DNA from 3 places in the Bacillus sp. JZ39 genome. Region 1 is predicted to be linked to each of the others. Evidence: riboswitches for the same ligand, from Rfam matches in the RefSeq annotation. Region 1 holds a riboswitch; each other region holds the start of a gene.

The links. Region 1 has a riboswitch for S-adenosylmethionine ahead of mtnK (S-methyl-5-thioribose kinase). Riboswitches for the same ligand answer to the same signal wherever they lie in the genome.
Region 2: it holds a riboswitch for S-adenosylmethionine, as region 1 does, so the genes downstream of both, metK (methionine adenosyltransferase) here and mtnK (S-methyl-5-thioribose kinase) in region 1, are expected to answer to the same signal.
Region 3: it holds a riboswitch for S-adenosylmethionine, as region 1 does, so the genes downstream of both, metI (cystathionine gamma-synthase/O-acetylhomoserine thiolyase) here and mtnK (S-methyl-5-thioribose kinase) in region 1, are expected to answer to the same signal.

What each region holds. Positions count from the first base shown of each region.
Region 1 is NZ_CP096389.1:1,391,188-1,396,676, reverse strand. It holds gene mtnE (methionine-glutamine aminotransferase) at 1-921, opposite strand, end outside; gene M1D65_RS07330 (carbon-nitrogen family hydrolase) at 1,016-1,795, shown strand; SAM riboswitch class I at 1,879-2,035, shown strand; gene mtnK (S-methyl-5-thioribose kinase) at 2,128-3,321, shown strand; gene mtnA (S-methyl-5-thioribose-1-phosphate isomerase) at 3,329-4,390, shown strand; gene M1D65_RS07315 (hypothetical protein) at 4,424-4,549, opposite strand; gene ogt (methylated-DNA--protein-cysteine methyltransferase) at 4,639-5,136, opposite strand; gene kinE (sporulation two-component system sensor histidine kinase KinE) at 5,133-5,489, opposite strand, start outside.
Region 2 is NZ_CP096389.1:2,911,030-2,916,518, reverse strand. It holds gene M1D65_RS14940 (DUF2584 domain-containing protein) at 37-279, shown strand; gene pckA (phosphoenolpyruvate carboxykinase (ATP)) at 318-1,901, opposite strand; SAM riboswitch class I at 2,098-2,236, shown strand; gene metK (methionine adenosyltransferase) at 2,404-3,606, shown strand; gene asnB (asparagine synthase (glutamine-hydrolyzing)) at 3,756-5,489, shown strand, end outside.
Region 3 is NZ_CP096389.1:1,225,775-1,231,263, reverse strand. It holds gene M1D65_RS06410 (GNAT family N-acetyltransferase) at 1-13, shown strand, start outside; gene metC (cystathionine beta-lyase) at 45-1,217, opposite strand; gene metI (cystathionine gamma-synthase/O-acetylhomoserine thiolyase) at 1,210-2,331, opposite strand; SAM riboswitch class I at 2,399-2,519, opposite strand; gene M1D65_RS06395 (esterase family protein) at 2,687-3,409, shown strand; gene M1D65_RS06390 (YjcG family protein) at 3,446-3,961, shown strand; gene M1D65_RS06385 (GNAT family N-acetyltransferase) at 3,961-4,383, shown strand; gene M1D65_RS06380 (hypothetical protein) at 4,456-4,710, opposite strand; gene M1D65_RS06375 (ATP-dependent helicase) at 4,827-5,489, shown strand, end outside.

The sequences.
Region 1 (5,489 bases):
GATCCAAGCGTTTCTCCTGCTCTCATACCTGGCATTTTGCTCTGCCACACACGTCTGATCGGCTAACAGTGCCTCTGCTGCAGCCTCCTGAGTCGCTCTGAAAAGACTGACAAACATATGGTCTTGATAAAGATTGATCGCTTCAATGACCGAAGCGTTTCCGACGGCAAAGCCAACCCGCCATCCTGCCATATTATACGTTTTTGACAGCGTGTAAATTTCAATTCCGATATCCTTCGCACCTTCAGTCTGCAAAAAGCTTAAAGGCTTGCAGCCGTCAAATCCGACAGCGCCGTAAGCAAAATCGTGAACGACGCAGATTCCGTTTTCAGTCGCAAAACGCACGGTATCTTCAAAGAACTCGGAAGTAGCAACAGCTCCGGTCGGATTATTCGGATAATTTAAATACATCAATTTCGCCTGTTTCCTTACTTCAGCGGTTATGCTGCTGTAATCAGGGAGAAACGCCCTGTCCTTTACGAGCGGCATCATTTCCATTTTTGCTTTTGCAAGTGTGACACCCGACCAGTAATCAGGATAACCCGGATCGGGAACTAAAATCGTATCACCGGGATTCAACAAGCATTGCGGGAGCTCGACTAGACCGGCTTTTCCGCCGAATAATATAGCGACTTCGGTTTCCGGATCCAGATCAATGCCGTATTCTCTTTTGTAAAATGCAGCAGCCGCTGACTTCAGACGGTATGAGCCGCGAAAAGACGAATATTTATGATTCTCAGGATCAGCGACAGCTCGTTTCATCTCCTCAACAATATGTTCAGGAGTCGGCTGATCTGGATTTCCCTGTCCCAGATTGATAACGTCATGTCCTTCTGCGAGCTTTCGGTTCACTTTCTGCACCAAAGAAGCGAAGAATTGTTTAGGCAATTCCTTCAATACATGAGACTGTTCAAATTTCATCTATTCTCTCCTTCTAAAAAAATCTTGAAATGATAGTCCATCATCATATATGGTTAAATGAAAAAAGTAAAGAAAAATTTGGGGTGTTAAAAAGATGAAATGGACGATATCTTGTCTTCAATTTGATATTTCATACGGAAAACCTTCGGAAAATATAAAAAAGGCTGAATTTTTCATCGAAAAAGAAAGCAAACATGCTGATGTTCTTGTTCTGCCTGAATTATGGACGACCGGATATGATCTGGCCAATCTTGATGAACTCGCTGATGAAGACGGCCGCTCCGCTCAGAGCTGGCTGAAGAAAACGGCAAAAAAACATGGTGTTCATATTGTCGCCGGATCGGTCGCTGTCAGGAAGAATTCTGATGTTTATAATACAATGTACATCGCGGATAAGGAAGGGCAAATCATTAAAGAGTACAGAAAAGCCCATCTTTTTCAGCTGATGGATGAGCATCTGTATTTATCAGCCGGTTCCGAAGACGGATACTTTGAGCTTGACGGCGTCAAAAGCTCTGGATTGATCTGTTACGATATCCGTTTTCCGGAATGGATCAGAAAACATACGACAAAAGGCGCCAACGTGCTGTTTATTTCTGCGGAATGGCCTCTTCCCCGCCTTGATCATTGGAAAAGCCTGCTTATTGCGCGAGCCATTGAAAACCAATGCTTTGTCGCAGCCTGCAATTGTACCGGTTCAAATCCGGATAATGAATTTGCAGGACATAGCCTGATTATTGATCCATGGGGGCGTGTACTTGCTGAAGGCGGCCGGGAAGAAGGCATAGTCCGAGCGGAAATCGACCTTCAAGAAAGCGCAGAAGTTCGGGAGAGCATTCCTGTTTTCGATGATATCAGAAAAGATTTATATTAAAAAATATATTGACAACTAACTAAATTACCTGTTACCATGTTCATCAACTGATAAATTAGAATTGTCAAACAAGTGAATATATTCTCTTATCGAGAGTTGGGCGAGGGATTTGGCCTTTTGACCCCAACAGCAACCGACCGTAATTCCATTGTGAAATGGGGCGCATCTTTTTCGCGCCGAGACGCTGGTCTCTTAAGGCACGGTGCTAATTCCATTCAGATCTGATCTGAGAGATAAGAGAGGCGGACATAGATGTTAAGCCTCCTTCTCTCTGAGAAGGAGGCTTTTTTACAGCCACATATTAATTAATTACATAATTGGAGGTTATGATGATGGGAGTCACAAAAACACCTTTATACGAAACGTTAAATGAAAGCTCCGCTGTGGCGTTGGCGGTGAAGCTTGGCCTATTTCCAAGCAAAAGCACGCTGACATGCCAGGAGATTGGAGACGGCAACTTAAATTACGTTTTTCATATTTATGATCAAGAACATGACAGAGCATTGATCATTAAACAGGCGGTTCCGTATGCAAAAGTGGTGGGAGAAAGCTGGCCGCTGACAATCGACCGTGCAAGAATCGAAAGCAGCGCTCTCATCCGTCAGGGCGAGCATGTGCCTCACCTGGTTCCAAGAGTGTTTTATTCTGATACGGAAATGGCGGTTACCGTCATGGAGGATCTCTCTCATCTCAAGATCGCAAGAAAAGGACTCATTGAGGGTGAAAACTATCCTCATCTGTCGCAGCACATCGGTGAATTTTTAGGAAAAACACTTTTCTACTCATCAGATTACGCGCTTGAACCTAAGGTGAAAAAACAGCTTGTTAAACAGTTTACAAATCCAGAGCTATGCGACATTACGGAAAGACTTGTTTTTACAGATCCTTTCTTCGACCATGACACAAATGATTTTGAAGAAGAGCTTCGTCCTTTTGTCGAAAAGCTTTGGAATAATGACAGCGTTAAAATCGAAGCCGCTAAGCTGAAAAAGTCATTTTTAACGTCTGCAGAAACGTTGATTCATGGTGATTTGCATACAGGAAGCATTTTCGCAAGTGAGCACGAAACAAAGGTGATTGATCCTGAGTTTGCTTTTTACGGACCGATCGGCTTTGATGTAGGGCAATTTATCGCCAACTTATTTTTGAACGCACTCAGCCGTGACGAGGCTGACAGAGAGCCGTTATATGAACATGTCAACCAGGTCTGGGAAACGTTTAAGGAGACGTTTAGTGAAGCCTGGCAGAAGGACAGTCTGGATGTTTACGCCAACATCGACGGTTACCTCACTGATACGCTCAGCCATATTTTTGAAGAAGCAATCGGATTTGCGGGCTGTGAGCTGATACGACGCACGATCGGCCTTGCCCATGTAGCTGACCTGGATACGATCGTGCCGTTTGATAAACGAATCGGCAGAAAACGCTTGGCGCTCGAAACCGGCACAGCCTTTATCGAAAAACGTTCGGAATTCAAAACGATAACAGATGTTATTGAATTATTTAAGTTACTTGTAAAGGAATGATCTATTCATGACCCATTCATTTGCTGTTCCACGTTCTGTTGAATGGAAAGAAACAGCTATTACCATTTTAAATCAGCAAAAGCTTCCTGATGAGACGGAATATTTGGAGCTGACGACGAAAGAGGATGTATTTGATGCGATTGTCACGCTCAAAGTAAGGGGCGCTCCGGCGATCGGCATTACAGCTGCCTTCGGACTGGCGCTTGCTGCCAAAGACATTGAAACAGACAATGTCACGGAATTCCGCCGCAGACTGGAAGACATCAAACAATATTTAAACAGCTCACGGCCTACCGCCATTAATTTGTCATGGGCGCTTGAGAGACTGAGTCATTCGGTCGAAAACGCGATTTCCGTAAATGAAGCAAAAACAAACCTTGTCCATGAAGCCATTCAGATTCAGGTCGAGGATGAGGAAACGTGCCGGTTGATCGGCCAAAACGCCCTGCAGCTTTTCAAAAAAGGCGACAGGATCATGACGATCTGCAATGCCGGCTCAATCGCGACAAGCCGCTATGGAACGGCGCTAGCTCCGTTTTACTTGGCCAAACAAAAAGATTTGGGATTACACATTTATGCCTGTGAAACAAGGCCTGTCCTGCAAGGTTCACGCCTTACTGCTTGGGAGCTGATGCAGGGGGGCATTGATGTCACTCTGATCACAGACAGCATGGCCGCCCATACGATGAAGGAAAAACAAATTTCCGCTGTTATCGTCGGAGCCGACCGAATTGCAAAGAACGGTGATACGGCAAATAAAATCGGCACATACGGTCTTGCTATTTTAGCAAACGCCTTTGATATTCCGTTTTTTGTCGCCGCACCTTTATCTACATTTGATACAAAGGTCAAATGCGGCGCTGATATCCCGATAGAGGAACGAGATCCCGAGGAAGTCAGGCAGATTTCCGGAGTTCGGACCGCTCCATCCAATGTGCCTGTCTTTAATCCCGCTTTCGACATTACACCTCATGATCTCATTTCAGGAATCATCACAGAAAAAGGGATTATGACCGGAAACTATGAAGAAGAGATTGAACAGCTGTTTAAAGGAGAAAAGGTGCATTAAAAAACCGCTGGACTTTGCTCATTTGGAGCCGAGTCAGCGGTTTTTTTGTTTCTTTTTGTTAACATTGATGATTTCATCTTTTTGAGCGCTTGATAAGATATGCAGTTTCACAAACAGTTCGGCAAAAACGGCAAGTTTCTCAGAGCGGCTCGGCTTCAATTGCTTTGTCCTCCTTTTTCATCAGACCAACTTTTTTAACTTAATAAAATGATATGTCGGCCGTGAAAAAAGGGAACGTGCCATATGTTTTATTTTTCTTTATAGGAGATTCGCTCGATGTTTAGCAAAAATGCTTTGATCTCCGTTTTGCTTCCGGCGTATCCTGTTAACGCACTGTTTTTGCCGATCACTCTGTGGCACGGGACAAAAATCGGCAGGTCGTTACGTTTATTAGCCTGCCCGACAGCGCGCACCGCTTTCGGACTGCCGACAGCAGCGGCAATATCCGCATAGCTTCGGGATTCGCCATATGGAATCCTCTCCAGCGCTTGCCACACTTTTTGCTGAAAAGGAGTGCCCTTTTGGCTGAGCGGCAGGGAGAATGTCTTCCTTTCGCCTGCGAAATATTCTTGAAGCTGTTGTTTCGCTTCTGCAAGATTAGGTGTTTCCTTATGCTCAGTATTCTGAACCGTTTCTTTCCAATCCACCCAATCTTCCTGACTGAGAAATAGACGAGTGATCCGGTCCTCCTCTTCGGCAATGATAAGTTCACCGAGCGGCGTTTCGGCTGTCGTATAGTAGTTCATTCATCATTCCTTCTTTCTTCAGCATTCTGTCTGACAGGAAGCGTAATATGGAAAACGGTGCCCTTCCCTTCTTCACTTTCTACCATAATCTCGCCTTGATGTTCTTCAATAATTTTATAGCTTACCATAAGCCCAAGTCCAGTTCCCCGTTCCTTTGTCGTATAAAACGGTTCACCAAGTCGCTTTAATTTATCTTCTGTCATTCCGATTCCCTCGTCTTTTAAGGAGATTAGAACATGATCTTGATCCAATGCCTTTATCGTTACAAAAATATTTCCGCCGTCAGGCATCACTTCGATGGCGTTTTTTAATATATTGATAAAAACCTGTTTCAGCTGATTCGGTTCACAGTA
Region 2 (5,489 bases), 1.5 Mb from region 1:
TGATAAAGAAAAAAGAGAACGAAAGGGGATTTCACTTTGGGAATGCCTGTTGAATTTAATACACTGATTGTGACAAAAGGAAAAGAAGTTCGCATAGATGAAAATATATTCACGTTAGAGAAGGACGGATACCGAGTATATCCGATGGAGATTCCAATGGATGTACGCAAAACAAAGTTTGGCGAAAAGTCAGGCACAGCTGAAGTGCAGAAGCTTCAATGGGAAGAAGGCCGGACCATCATTACATACAAGCTGACTTCTTTGCATTCCGTCAATTAAAACAAGCCAAGAGCATAATTGCTCTTGGCTTTTGTTTTTTATACGAGAGGGCCGCCTGCCTGGGCGATGGCATCGGTATGTGCGAACTTTTTAAAGTTCTCTTTGAATTCATTTGCAAGGTAGACTGCTTTTTCTTTGTATTCTTCCTTGTTGGTCCACGTATTTTCAGGCTGAAGGATATGATCAGGAACGCCAGGAACATGTGCTGGAATGTGCAGGCCGAAAATATCGTCAGTTATCATTTCAGCATCCTCTAATTTACCTTCAATCGCTGCTTTGACCATTGCTCTAGTGTAAGAAAGCTTCATTCGTTCGCCTGTGCCGTAGCCGCCCCCGGTCCAGCCGGTATTGACTAAGAAAACGTCTGCGCCGTGTTCATCGATCTTTTTGCCGAGCATTTCAGCATAGACGTGAGCAGGAAGCGGCAGGAACGGTGAGCCGAAGCATGTAGAGAACGTCGTTTCAGGAGACGTGACACCACGTTCGGTTCCGGCAAGCTTACTCGTGTAACCGCTCAAGAAATGGTACATGGCCTGCTCCTTCGTTAGTTTGCTGATCGGCGGCAGGACTCCGAATGCATCAGCCGTCAAAAATACAATTGCTGACGGATGGCCGGCCATGCTTGGAGTCACGATGTTGTCAATCATATGAATCGGGTAAGCTGCCCGCGTGTTTTCAGTATAGAAGGAATCATCATAATTGGCTTCGCGTGTATCTTCGTCAACAACGACATTTTCGAGAACAGACCCGAAACGGATCGCGTTAAAGATTTGCGGCTCCTTTTCCTCGCTTAAATGAATGCACTTAGCGTAGCACCCGCCTTCAATATTAAAGACGCCTGTATCAGACCAGCCATGTTCATCGTCACCGATCAGCTTGCGGTCAGCATCTGCCGACAGGGTGGTCTTGCCTGTTCCTGACAGTCCGAAGAAAAGGGCGACGTCGCCTTTTTCACCGACATTGGCGGAGCAGTGCATAGATAAAATATCTCTTTCAGGCAGCAGGAAATTCATAATGGAGAAAATGGACTTCTTCATTTCACCGGCATACTCAGTTCCGCCGATTAAGATCGTCCGCTTTTCGAAAGAGACAATAATAAACGTTTCGGAATGAGTGCCGTCTGTTTTTGGATCCGCTTTGAAATGCGGAGCAGAAAGAATGGTGAACGGCTGCTCAACTGTTTTCTTATCATTTCCTTCCGGACGGATAAACAGCTGCCGCGCAAATAAATTGTGCCATGCGAACTCATTTACGACAGTGATCGGCAGTCTGTATTTCTCGTCTGCTCCGGCAAATCCTTCGAAAACAAACAGCTCATCTCGCTCCTTTAAATAGCTGACAACTTTCGTGTACAGCCGCTCAAACGCTTCTTCTGAAATCGGCTGATTCACCGGGCCCCAATCGATCTTATTTTTCGTGCTTTCTTCCTCCACGATGAATTTATCTTTAGGTGAGCGTCCTGTGTAAGCGCCTGTAGTCGCACGAACAGCACCTGTGGATGTTAAAATGCCTTCGTTTCGGGAGAGGACTTTTTCTGTTAGCTGTGCTGCTGATAAATTATGACGCACATTTGGACATGTTAATAAGGCTTGTAAATCAGCGGTCAAATCAACTGAGTTCATATGAAACCTTCCTTTATCGTTTTTTGTGTTTTGCTAATTGTGAATTAGTATAACATATATTTTCAAATAGTCTATACTATTTATTATTTTTTGTGTGTGCATTTCCATTGTTTTCCCTCAATATAGGTGCCTATTTCTTCTGAATCATATTGACATTGCAAACCCTTTTACGATAAGATATTTCATTGAGCGGATACTCTTATCCCGAGCTGGCGGAGGGACAGGCCCTATGAAGCCCAGCAACCGGTTTCTCTGTTATTTATTATGTTCAACTGAGTGAGACAACCAAGGTGCTAACCTGTTGCAAGGTTGTATGATTCCTTGAGCGATAAGAGTGAAAGGCACAAAGACCAAACCCTTTCCTCGATGGAAAAGGTTTTTTTATTTCATAAATATGCCAATTAACATTCTCTAATATAACTGTACATTGTATAAGAGGGAGCGAGTTCCGTATCATATATACAAGGTCTTTCGGGAGGCCTTGTGCAGGAGGAAGCAAATCATGAGTAAAAATCGTCGTTTATTTACATCAGAATCTGTTACGGAGGGGCATCCGGATAAAATCTGTGACCAGATTTCTGACAGCATTTTAGATGAAATTTTAAAGAAAGACCCTAACGCGCGTGTTGCTTGTGAAACATCTGTGACAACAGGTTTGGTTCTTGTAAGCGGAGAGATCACAACTTCTACGTATGTTGACATTCCGAAAACGGTTCGCCAAACCATTAAAGAAATCGGATACACACGTGCAAAATACGGATTTGATGCGGAAACTTGTGCGGTTTTAACATCAATTGATGAGCAGTCTGCTGATATCGCGATGGGCGTAGACCAAGCGCTTGAAGCCCGTGAAGGCACAATGAGCGACGAAGAAATTGAAGCGATTGGTGCGGGTGACCAAGGATTAATGTTCGGTTATGCGTGCAACGAAACGAAAGAGCTTATGCCTCTTCCAATTTCACTTGCCCATAAATTAGCCCGCCGCCTAAGTGAAGTCCGTAAAGAAGATATTCTTCCGTACCTTCGCCCTGACGGCAAAACACAGGTAACGGTTGAGTACGATGAAAATAACAAACCAGTCCGCATTGACGCGATTGTTATTTCAACTCAGCATCATCCTGAAATTACACTTGAGCAAATTCAGCGCAACATTAAAGAACATGTCATCAATCCGGTTGTTCCTGAAGAGCTGATTGATGAAGAAACAAAATATTTCATCAACCCTACAGGACGTTTCGTAATCGGAGGCCCTCAAGGGGATGCGGGACTTACAGGACGCAAAATCATCGTTGATACGTACGGCGGCTATGCACGCCACGGCGGAGGCGCGTTCTCAGGTAAGGACGCGACGAAGGTAGACCGTTCTGCAGCTTATGCGGCAAGATACGTTGCGAAAAACATCGTTGCGGCTGAGCTTGCTGATTCTTGCGAAGTACAGCTTGCTTACGCGATCGGTGTTGCACAGCCTGTGTCAATCTCAATCAACACATTCGGTTCAGGAAAAGCTTCTGAGGAAAAACTGATTGAAGTTGTTCGCAATAACTTTGATTTACGACCTGCCGGCATTATCAAAATGCTTGATTTGCGCCGTCCGATCTACAAACAAACTGCTGCGTACGGCCACTTTGGACGTCACGATGTTGACCTTCCATGGGAGCGCACAGACAAAGCGGAGCAGCTGCGTAAAGAAGCGTTAGGAGAATAATTTTATAGCCGCTTACTGGTTAAGCGGCTTTCCCTTTTTTATCGTTGTATTCATGTTTATTTTTTTACATAACTGTGAAACCAAATACTATTCACAGCGTCTATAAATAGGGGTTCAATGATGACAATTTTAATTATGGAGGCAATACTATGTGTGGATTTGTCGGGGTTTTTAACAAGCATCCGTTAGCTCAAACCGCTGATCAAGAAGAACTAATCAAACAAATGAACCAAATGATCGTTCACCGCGGTCCTGACAGTGATGGATATTTCCATGATGAGCACGTCGGCTTCGGATTCAGACGGCTCAGCATTATTGATGTAGAAAATGGCGGACAGCCTTTATCATATGAAGATGAAACATATTGGATTATCTTTAACGGAGAAATCTATAACTATATTGAACTGAGAGAAGAGCTTGAAGCAAAGGGGTACACATTCAACACGGATTCGGACACAGAGGTTCTTCTTGCGACTTACCGTCACTATAAAGAAGAAGCGGCGTCCAAACTGCGCGGTATGTTTGCCTTTCTGATTTGGAATAAAAACGATCATGTGCTTTATGGGGCAAGAGATCCATTCGGCATTAAACCGTTGTACTACACAACGATCAATGATCAGGTTTATTTTGCCTCAGAGAGAAAAAGTTTAATGGTTGCTCAGAATGATATTGAAATAGATAAAGAGGCATTGCAGCAGTACATGTCTTTCCAATTTGTTCCTGAACCAAGCACGCTTGATGCCCATGTGAAAAAAGTAGAGCCGGGTTCACAATTCACAATCCGCCCGGACGGCGATATCACATTCAAAACGTATTTCAAAGCGAACTTCAAGCCGGTTCAGACTGAAGAAGACAAGCTTGTGAAAGAAGTCCGAGACGCGATCTATGATTCTGTAAACGTTCATATGAGAAGTGACGTTCCTGTCGGTTCGTTTCTGTCTGGCGGGATTGATTCTTCCTTTATTGTGTCTGTTGCGAAGGAATTTCATCCAAGCTTAAAAACATTCTCTGTCGGCTTTGAACAGCAGGGCTTCAGTGAGGTTGATGTAGCGAAAGAAACTGCAGCGGCGCTGGGCATCGAAAATATCAGCAAAGTCATTTCGCCTGAGGAATACATGAATGAGCTTCCGAAGATCGTATGGCATTTTGATGACCCGCTTGCTGATCCGGCAGCGATTCCGTTGTACTTTGTTGCAAAAGAAGCGAAAAAACATGTTACGGTTGCTTTATCAGGTGAAGGAGCGGATGAGCTCTTCGGCGGATATAACATTTACCGTGAACCGCTTTCGCTTAAACCGTTTGAACGGATCCCGTCCGGCTTGAAAAAGATGCTTCTGCACGTTGCTGCCGTTATGCCTGAAGGTATGAGAGGAAAGAGCCTGCTTGAGCGCGGCTGTACTCCGCTTCAAGATCGTTATATCGGTAACGCGAAAATCTTTGAAGAGTCTGTCAAAAAGCAGCTGTTGAAGCATTATAATCCGAACCTTTCATATCGCGATGTGACGAAGACTTACTTTACAGAAAGCAGCTCGTACAGCGATATCAACAAAATGCAGTATGTCGATATCCACACTTGGATGCGCGGCGACATTTTGTTAAAGGCGGATAAAATGACGATGGCGAATTCTTTGGAACTGCGTGTGCCGTTCTTGGATAAAGTCGTATTCGACGTCGCTTCAAAAATTCCTGATGAGCTGAAAACGAAGAACGGCACGACGAAGTATCTTCTTCGCAAAGCCGCTGAAGGAATTGTGCCTGAGCACGTATTAAACCGCAAAAAGCTCGGTTTCCCTGTACCGATCCGTCATTGGCTGAAAAACGAAATGAACGAATGGGTGCGGAATATTATTCAAGAAAGCCAAACGGATGCTTATATCCATAAG
Region 3 (5,489 bases), 170 kb from region 1:
TGACGAACAATAATAAAAGAAGCCGGCCATCCCCGGCTTCTTTTTTAACGAACCGCAACTGGAGCAATTTCTTTCAGCGCTTGTTCGAAATCGTGTTCTAAATCATCTGCATGTTCGACGCCCACACTCAGACGGAGCAGGCCATCAGTGATACCGCGTTTTTCACGCTCTTCCTTAGGCATTGCCGCGTGAGACATCGTTGCCGGATAGGACAAAATCGATTCCACGGCGCCAAGGCTGACAGCGAAGACCGGCAGTGACACATTCTCGACTAACTTCTTAACGGCCTCTTTGCTTTCAAGCTCAAAAGATAGCACGGCGCCCGCTCCCGTTGACTGGCTTTTATGGGTTTCAGCGCCGGGATGATCAGCCAGTCCCGGATAATACACGCGCTTGACCGCCGGGTGCTTCTGGAAAAATTCCGCAAGCCGCTGGGCTGTTTGGCTCGCTTTTTCTAAACGGACCTGCAACGTTTTTAAGCCGCGCAGCACGAGCCAGCAATCTTGCACGCCAAGGACGGCGCCGAACGCGTTTTGCAGCTTATACAGCTGCTTCCCAAGCTCTTCATCTTTGACAGCAGCCAAACCTGAGAGCACATCGCTGTGTCCGCTTAAGAATTTTGTCGCGCTGTGAAGTACAATATCCACGCCGAGGTCAAGCGGACGCTGCAGTGCCGGTGTCATGAATGTATTGTCCAGAAAGGTCAGACAGCCGTTTTCTTTTGCAAGCTGAACAATCGCTTTAATATCCGTAATCCCAAGTGTCGGATTTGATGGCGTCTCCATATAAATGACCTTTGTATTCGGCTTGATGCTCCGCGCCACTTCATTACGATCCGTCATGTCGACAAACGTATGCTCAATGCCAAACCGGGTCAGCACCTCTGTCACCATACGGAAGGTTCCGCCGTATACATCTTCTGTCACAAGAACGTGATCACCCTGTGACAGCAGTAAAAATGCTGTTGAGATGGCAGCCATGCCTGAACTGAAAGCAAATCCTCTTGTTCCGCCTTCCAGTGCGGCAATTGTTTCTTCGAGAGCTGTTCTTGTCGGCGTGCCAGAGCGGCTGTAATCATATGCCCCGAACTCTTCAAATGAAGATTGGTGAAAAGTCGAGGCGTGCTGAATCGGTACACTGACCGCCCCGGTTCCGCCGTCTGTTTTAAATGGATTGTGCACGAGCTGGGTTTCCAGCGTCCAATTGTGTTTACTCAAAAGAAACAGCTCCCTCTTTGACCTGACATAATGCCTGTTTTAGATCCTCTTTTAAATCTTCCGCATGTTCAATACCGACAGAAAAGCGCAGCAACCGATTGCACACCCCGTTTGCGATGCGGATCTCTTCAGGAATATCCATGTGCGTCTGGGTCGCAGGGTATGTAATAAAGCTTTCCACCCCGCCGAGGCTTTCTGCAAAACAAATGGTCTTCAGCGCTTTTAAAAACGGATTGACCCATTCTTCTTTTTGCAGACGGAAGGACAGCATGCCGCCTTTTCCGGGATACAGCACATCCGAAATTTCTTCCTGCTCTTCTAAAAACGCCGCAAGCTCCTGCGCGTTTGCCTGATGCTGGCGCATTCTGAGGCTCAGCGTCTTCATTCCTCTCATCAGAAGCCACGAATCAAATGGCGGCAGGACGGCGCCGATTGCATTTTGATGCTGAAACATTTCCTCTCCGAGCTGCTCATCCTTCACCACGACAAGTCCAGCAAGCAGATCGTTATGCCCGCCTAAATACTTGGTTGCGCTGTGAATGACAATGTCAGCTCCCAGCTCAAGCGGCCGCTGCAAGACCGGTGTATAAAATGTATTATCTACGATCAGCAGAAGACCGTGCTCCTTTGTAATCCGGGCAATATGTTCAATGTCCGCCTCCTGCATGAGGGGGTTTGTCGGCGTTTCCACAAACACCGCTTTTGTATTCGGCGTAATCTTAGAGCGTAAACAGTCCTCATCGCTGAAATCATCATAATGAAAAGTCAAGCCGTATTTTTTCCATTCATTTTCAAATAAACGGTACGTGCCGCCATATAGGTCCGATGAAACGATCAGTTCATCTCCGCTTTTAAACAGCGCCATAATCGTTTGGATAGCAGCCATTCCCGAACTAAAGGCAAGCCCTCTCGCGCCGTTTTCTAAGTTAGCGATCGCGTCCTCAACAAGCTGGCGTGTCGGATTTTTTGTGCGGACATAATCAAATCCGGTAGATTCTCCGATCCCTCTGTGGCGGTATGCTGTTGATAAATAGATAGGAGCACTCACTGTTCCCGTGACTTCATCGCTACGGTTCCCAATTTGAGCTAATTTCGTTTCAACGTGCTGTGACATATAGCTGACACCTTCCCTTTTCAAAATAAAAACCCCTTCTTCATAAGAAGAAGGGGTTTAACGCTTCTTCTTATCTTCCAAGCATAAAAAACGCTTGCTGGATTTAGCACCTTGGCGCTTTGCACATGCAAAACAAGCCGGTTGCTGAGGTTTCTAAGGGCCAGTCCCTCCACCTCTCACGATAAGAAATATCGATTTCAATTTTCTGATTGTTTTATATTAGCGCAATTCACAGTTTATTTCAACACTTTTTTCTTCGTGTGCCGAACCGTTTAAAGAGAGAAATTTCTAATAATTCATGGTACAATAATTGAAAATGCAAGAAAGTATAGTGATGTCCTGGAGGAATGTTTTTATGGCACCGAAAAACGGCACAGTGCAAGAAAAGAAATTCTTTTCAAAAGAGCTTAACGAGGAAATGACCTTGCTTGTTTATCTGCCGTCCAACTACTCCCCGCTTTATAAATACCATGTCATTATCGCGCAGGACGGCCACGATTATTTCAGGCTGGGGAGAATCGGCAGACAGGTTGAGGAATTGCTGTCGAAACGCGAAATAGACCGGAGCATTATTATCGGTGTTCCTTATAAGGATGTAAAAGAGCGCAGAAACACCTATCATCCGGAGGGTTCAAAATTTTCGGCTTATAAACGGTTCATCGCCCATGAGCTCGTTCCTTTTGCAGATGATGAGTATCCAACCTATCAGATCGGTTACGGCCGAACGCTGATCGGTGATTCGCTCGGAGCAACCGTGTCACTTATGACAGCGCTTGATTATCCGAATATGTTTGGCAACATCATCATGCAGTCTCCCTATGTTGACAAACACGTACTAGAAGCCGTAAAACAGTCAGACGATATCAAACACCTCTCTATTTATCACCAAATCGGAACAAAAGAAACTGACGTCCACACGACAGACGGGAACATTCTGGACTTTACAGAACCGAACCGGGAGCTGAAACAGCTGCTGGAGAAAAAGCTTTCCGATTATGATTTCGAGCCATTTGACGGAGACCACAAATGGACATACTGGCAGCCGCTCATCACCCCGGCGCTGAAAAAAATGCTTTAACACTCTATCATACTTTATTTCCAGGAGGGACATAATATGAAATACGGAATCGTTTTATTTCCATCAAAAAAGCTCCAAGACCTTGCAAACTCTTACAGAAAGCGCTATGACCCAAGCTACTCTCTAATCCCGCCTCATTTGACGCTGAGAGCATCCTTTGAATGCGCGGAGGAGAAAGCGGATCAGCTCGTATCACATTTAAGAAACATCGCAAAAGAGTCCCACCCACTCGTTCTCAAAATGACAAAATACAGCTCATTTGCGCCTGTCAATAATGTCATTTACATCAAAGCAGAACCGACGGAAGAGTTAAAAACACTCAATGAAAAGCTATACACCGGTGTGTTGGCAGGAGAACAGGAATATAATTTCGTTCCGCATGTGACGGTCGGCCAAAATCTTTCCGACGATGAGCATTCAGATGTGCTGGGACAATTAAAAATGCAGGAAGTGTCGCATGAAGAAATCGTTGACCGTTTCCACTTGCTTTACCAGTTGGAAAACGGATCGTGGACAGTATATGAAACCTTCTTGCTAGGCAGAGGAGAATAATGAAAGCAGTTATCGCAAAAAATGAAGAACAACTGAAAGATGCATTCTATGTAAGAGAAGAAGTCTTTGTCAAAGAACAAAACGTGCCTGCTGAAGAAGAAATTGACGAACTTGAAAATGAGTCAGAGCATATCGTCGTGTATGACGGTGAAAAGCCTGTCGGTGCCGGAAGATGGCGCATGAAGGACGGCTACGGCAAGTTAGAGCGGATTTGCGTACTGAAAAGCCACCGCTCAGCCGGTGTCGGCGGCATCATTATGAAAGCGCTCGAAAAAGCCGCGGCAGACGGAGGCGCTTCCGGTTTCATTTTAAACGCGCAAACACAGGCTGTGCCGTTTTACAAGAAACACGGGTATCGCGTGCTTTCTGAAAAAGAATTCCTCGATGCCGGCATTCCGCACTTACAAATGATGAAGGACTGAACGCATCCGGATCTTTTGAGATCCGGATTTTTACTGCATATAAAAAAACCGTTCTCTGGTATGAACGGTTTTTTATACATATCGATTAATATATGTGCCCATTCCTTTTTCTCGCAATCTCTTATAAAGAGAGCGCTTACGTTTCATCTCGTTTACTTTTCTTTCAGCTGCCGTTTGATTCTCCTGCTGCTTTTCCAGTTCTTTGTATACCCGCTGAAACGGGACATAGCTGATTTTTTCGGTTCCGGCATAATCCTGCTTATGTCCAATCGTTCTATTAGCATATTGAGCGTATTGCTGGTTCTGAATTTGACCTGCATATATCATACAATACCCACCCCTCTGCTGTCTCTTTTCCCTTAAACTTACTTTTTGAAACACATTTCTTTTGATATGATAGTCATTGTCTGTAATGAACACCTTTTGATTGGGAGGACCCCTTTTTGAAATGCGCCCGACTGAATGATAGAATCATACATTTACATACATATTCGAGAGAACATTATCAATTCCTCTTTGAAGAGGGAATAAAAGGACATTTATTTTGTTCTCATTGCGGAAAGCCCGTTTTGTTACGGCTTAACATCGCCGATCCGCCAGAGTTTATCCATCGCCAGCCAGGCGATTTTCCGGCATGTGAGGAGGCGTGCGAACCGAAGCCCTCTAAAGAGGGGAAAAAAGAAGATGATCAGGAATCTGGTGTGATTCGTTTACCCAAGGGAAAAGCGATCGCCGCTGACCCGTCCCCAGCTGTTACAGAATGGCACCGTCCTAGAAGCATTAAACCAGGAACACCATTTGTGCCAAAAACAATAGAACCCGATACGAGCCTTTTTCCGTCTGTCGGTTTAAACACGGATCAGCTGAAAGCTGTCACGGAAACAGAGGGCCCGCTCCTCGTGCTTGCAGGTGCGGGGAGCGGAAAAACACGGGTGCTGACAGCCCGTGCCGCCCACATGATCGAACACTTAGGCATACCGCCTGAAAATATGCTGCTTGTCACCTTTACAACAAAAGCTGTCGCTGAAATGAAAGAGCGTATGGCGAACCAGTACGGATTACAGCCGGCAAAAGTCAGAAGAATTGTGACAGGAACATTCCACAGT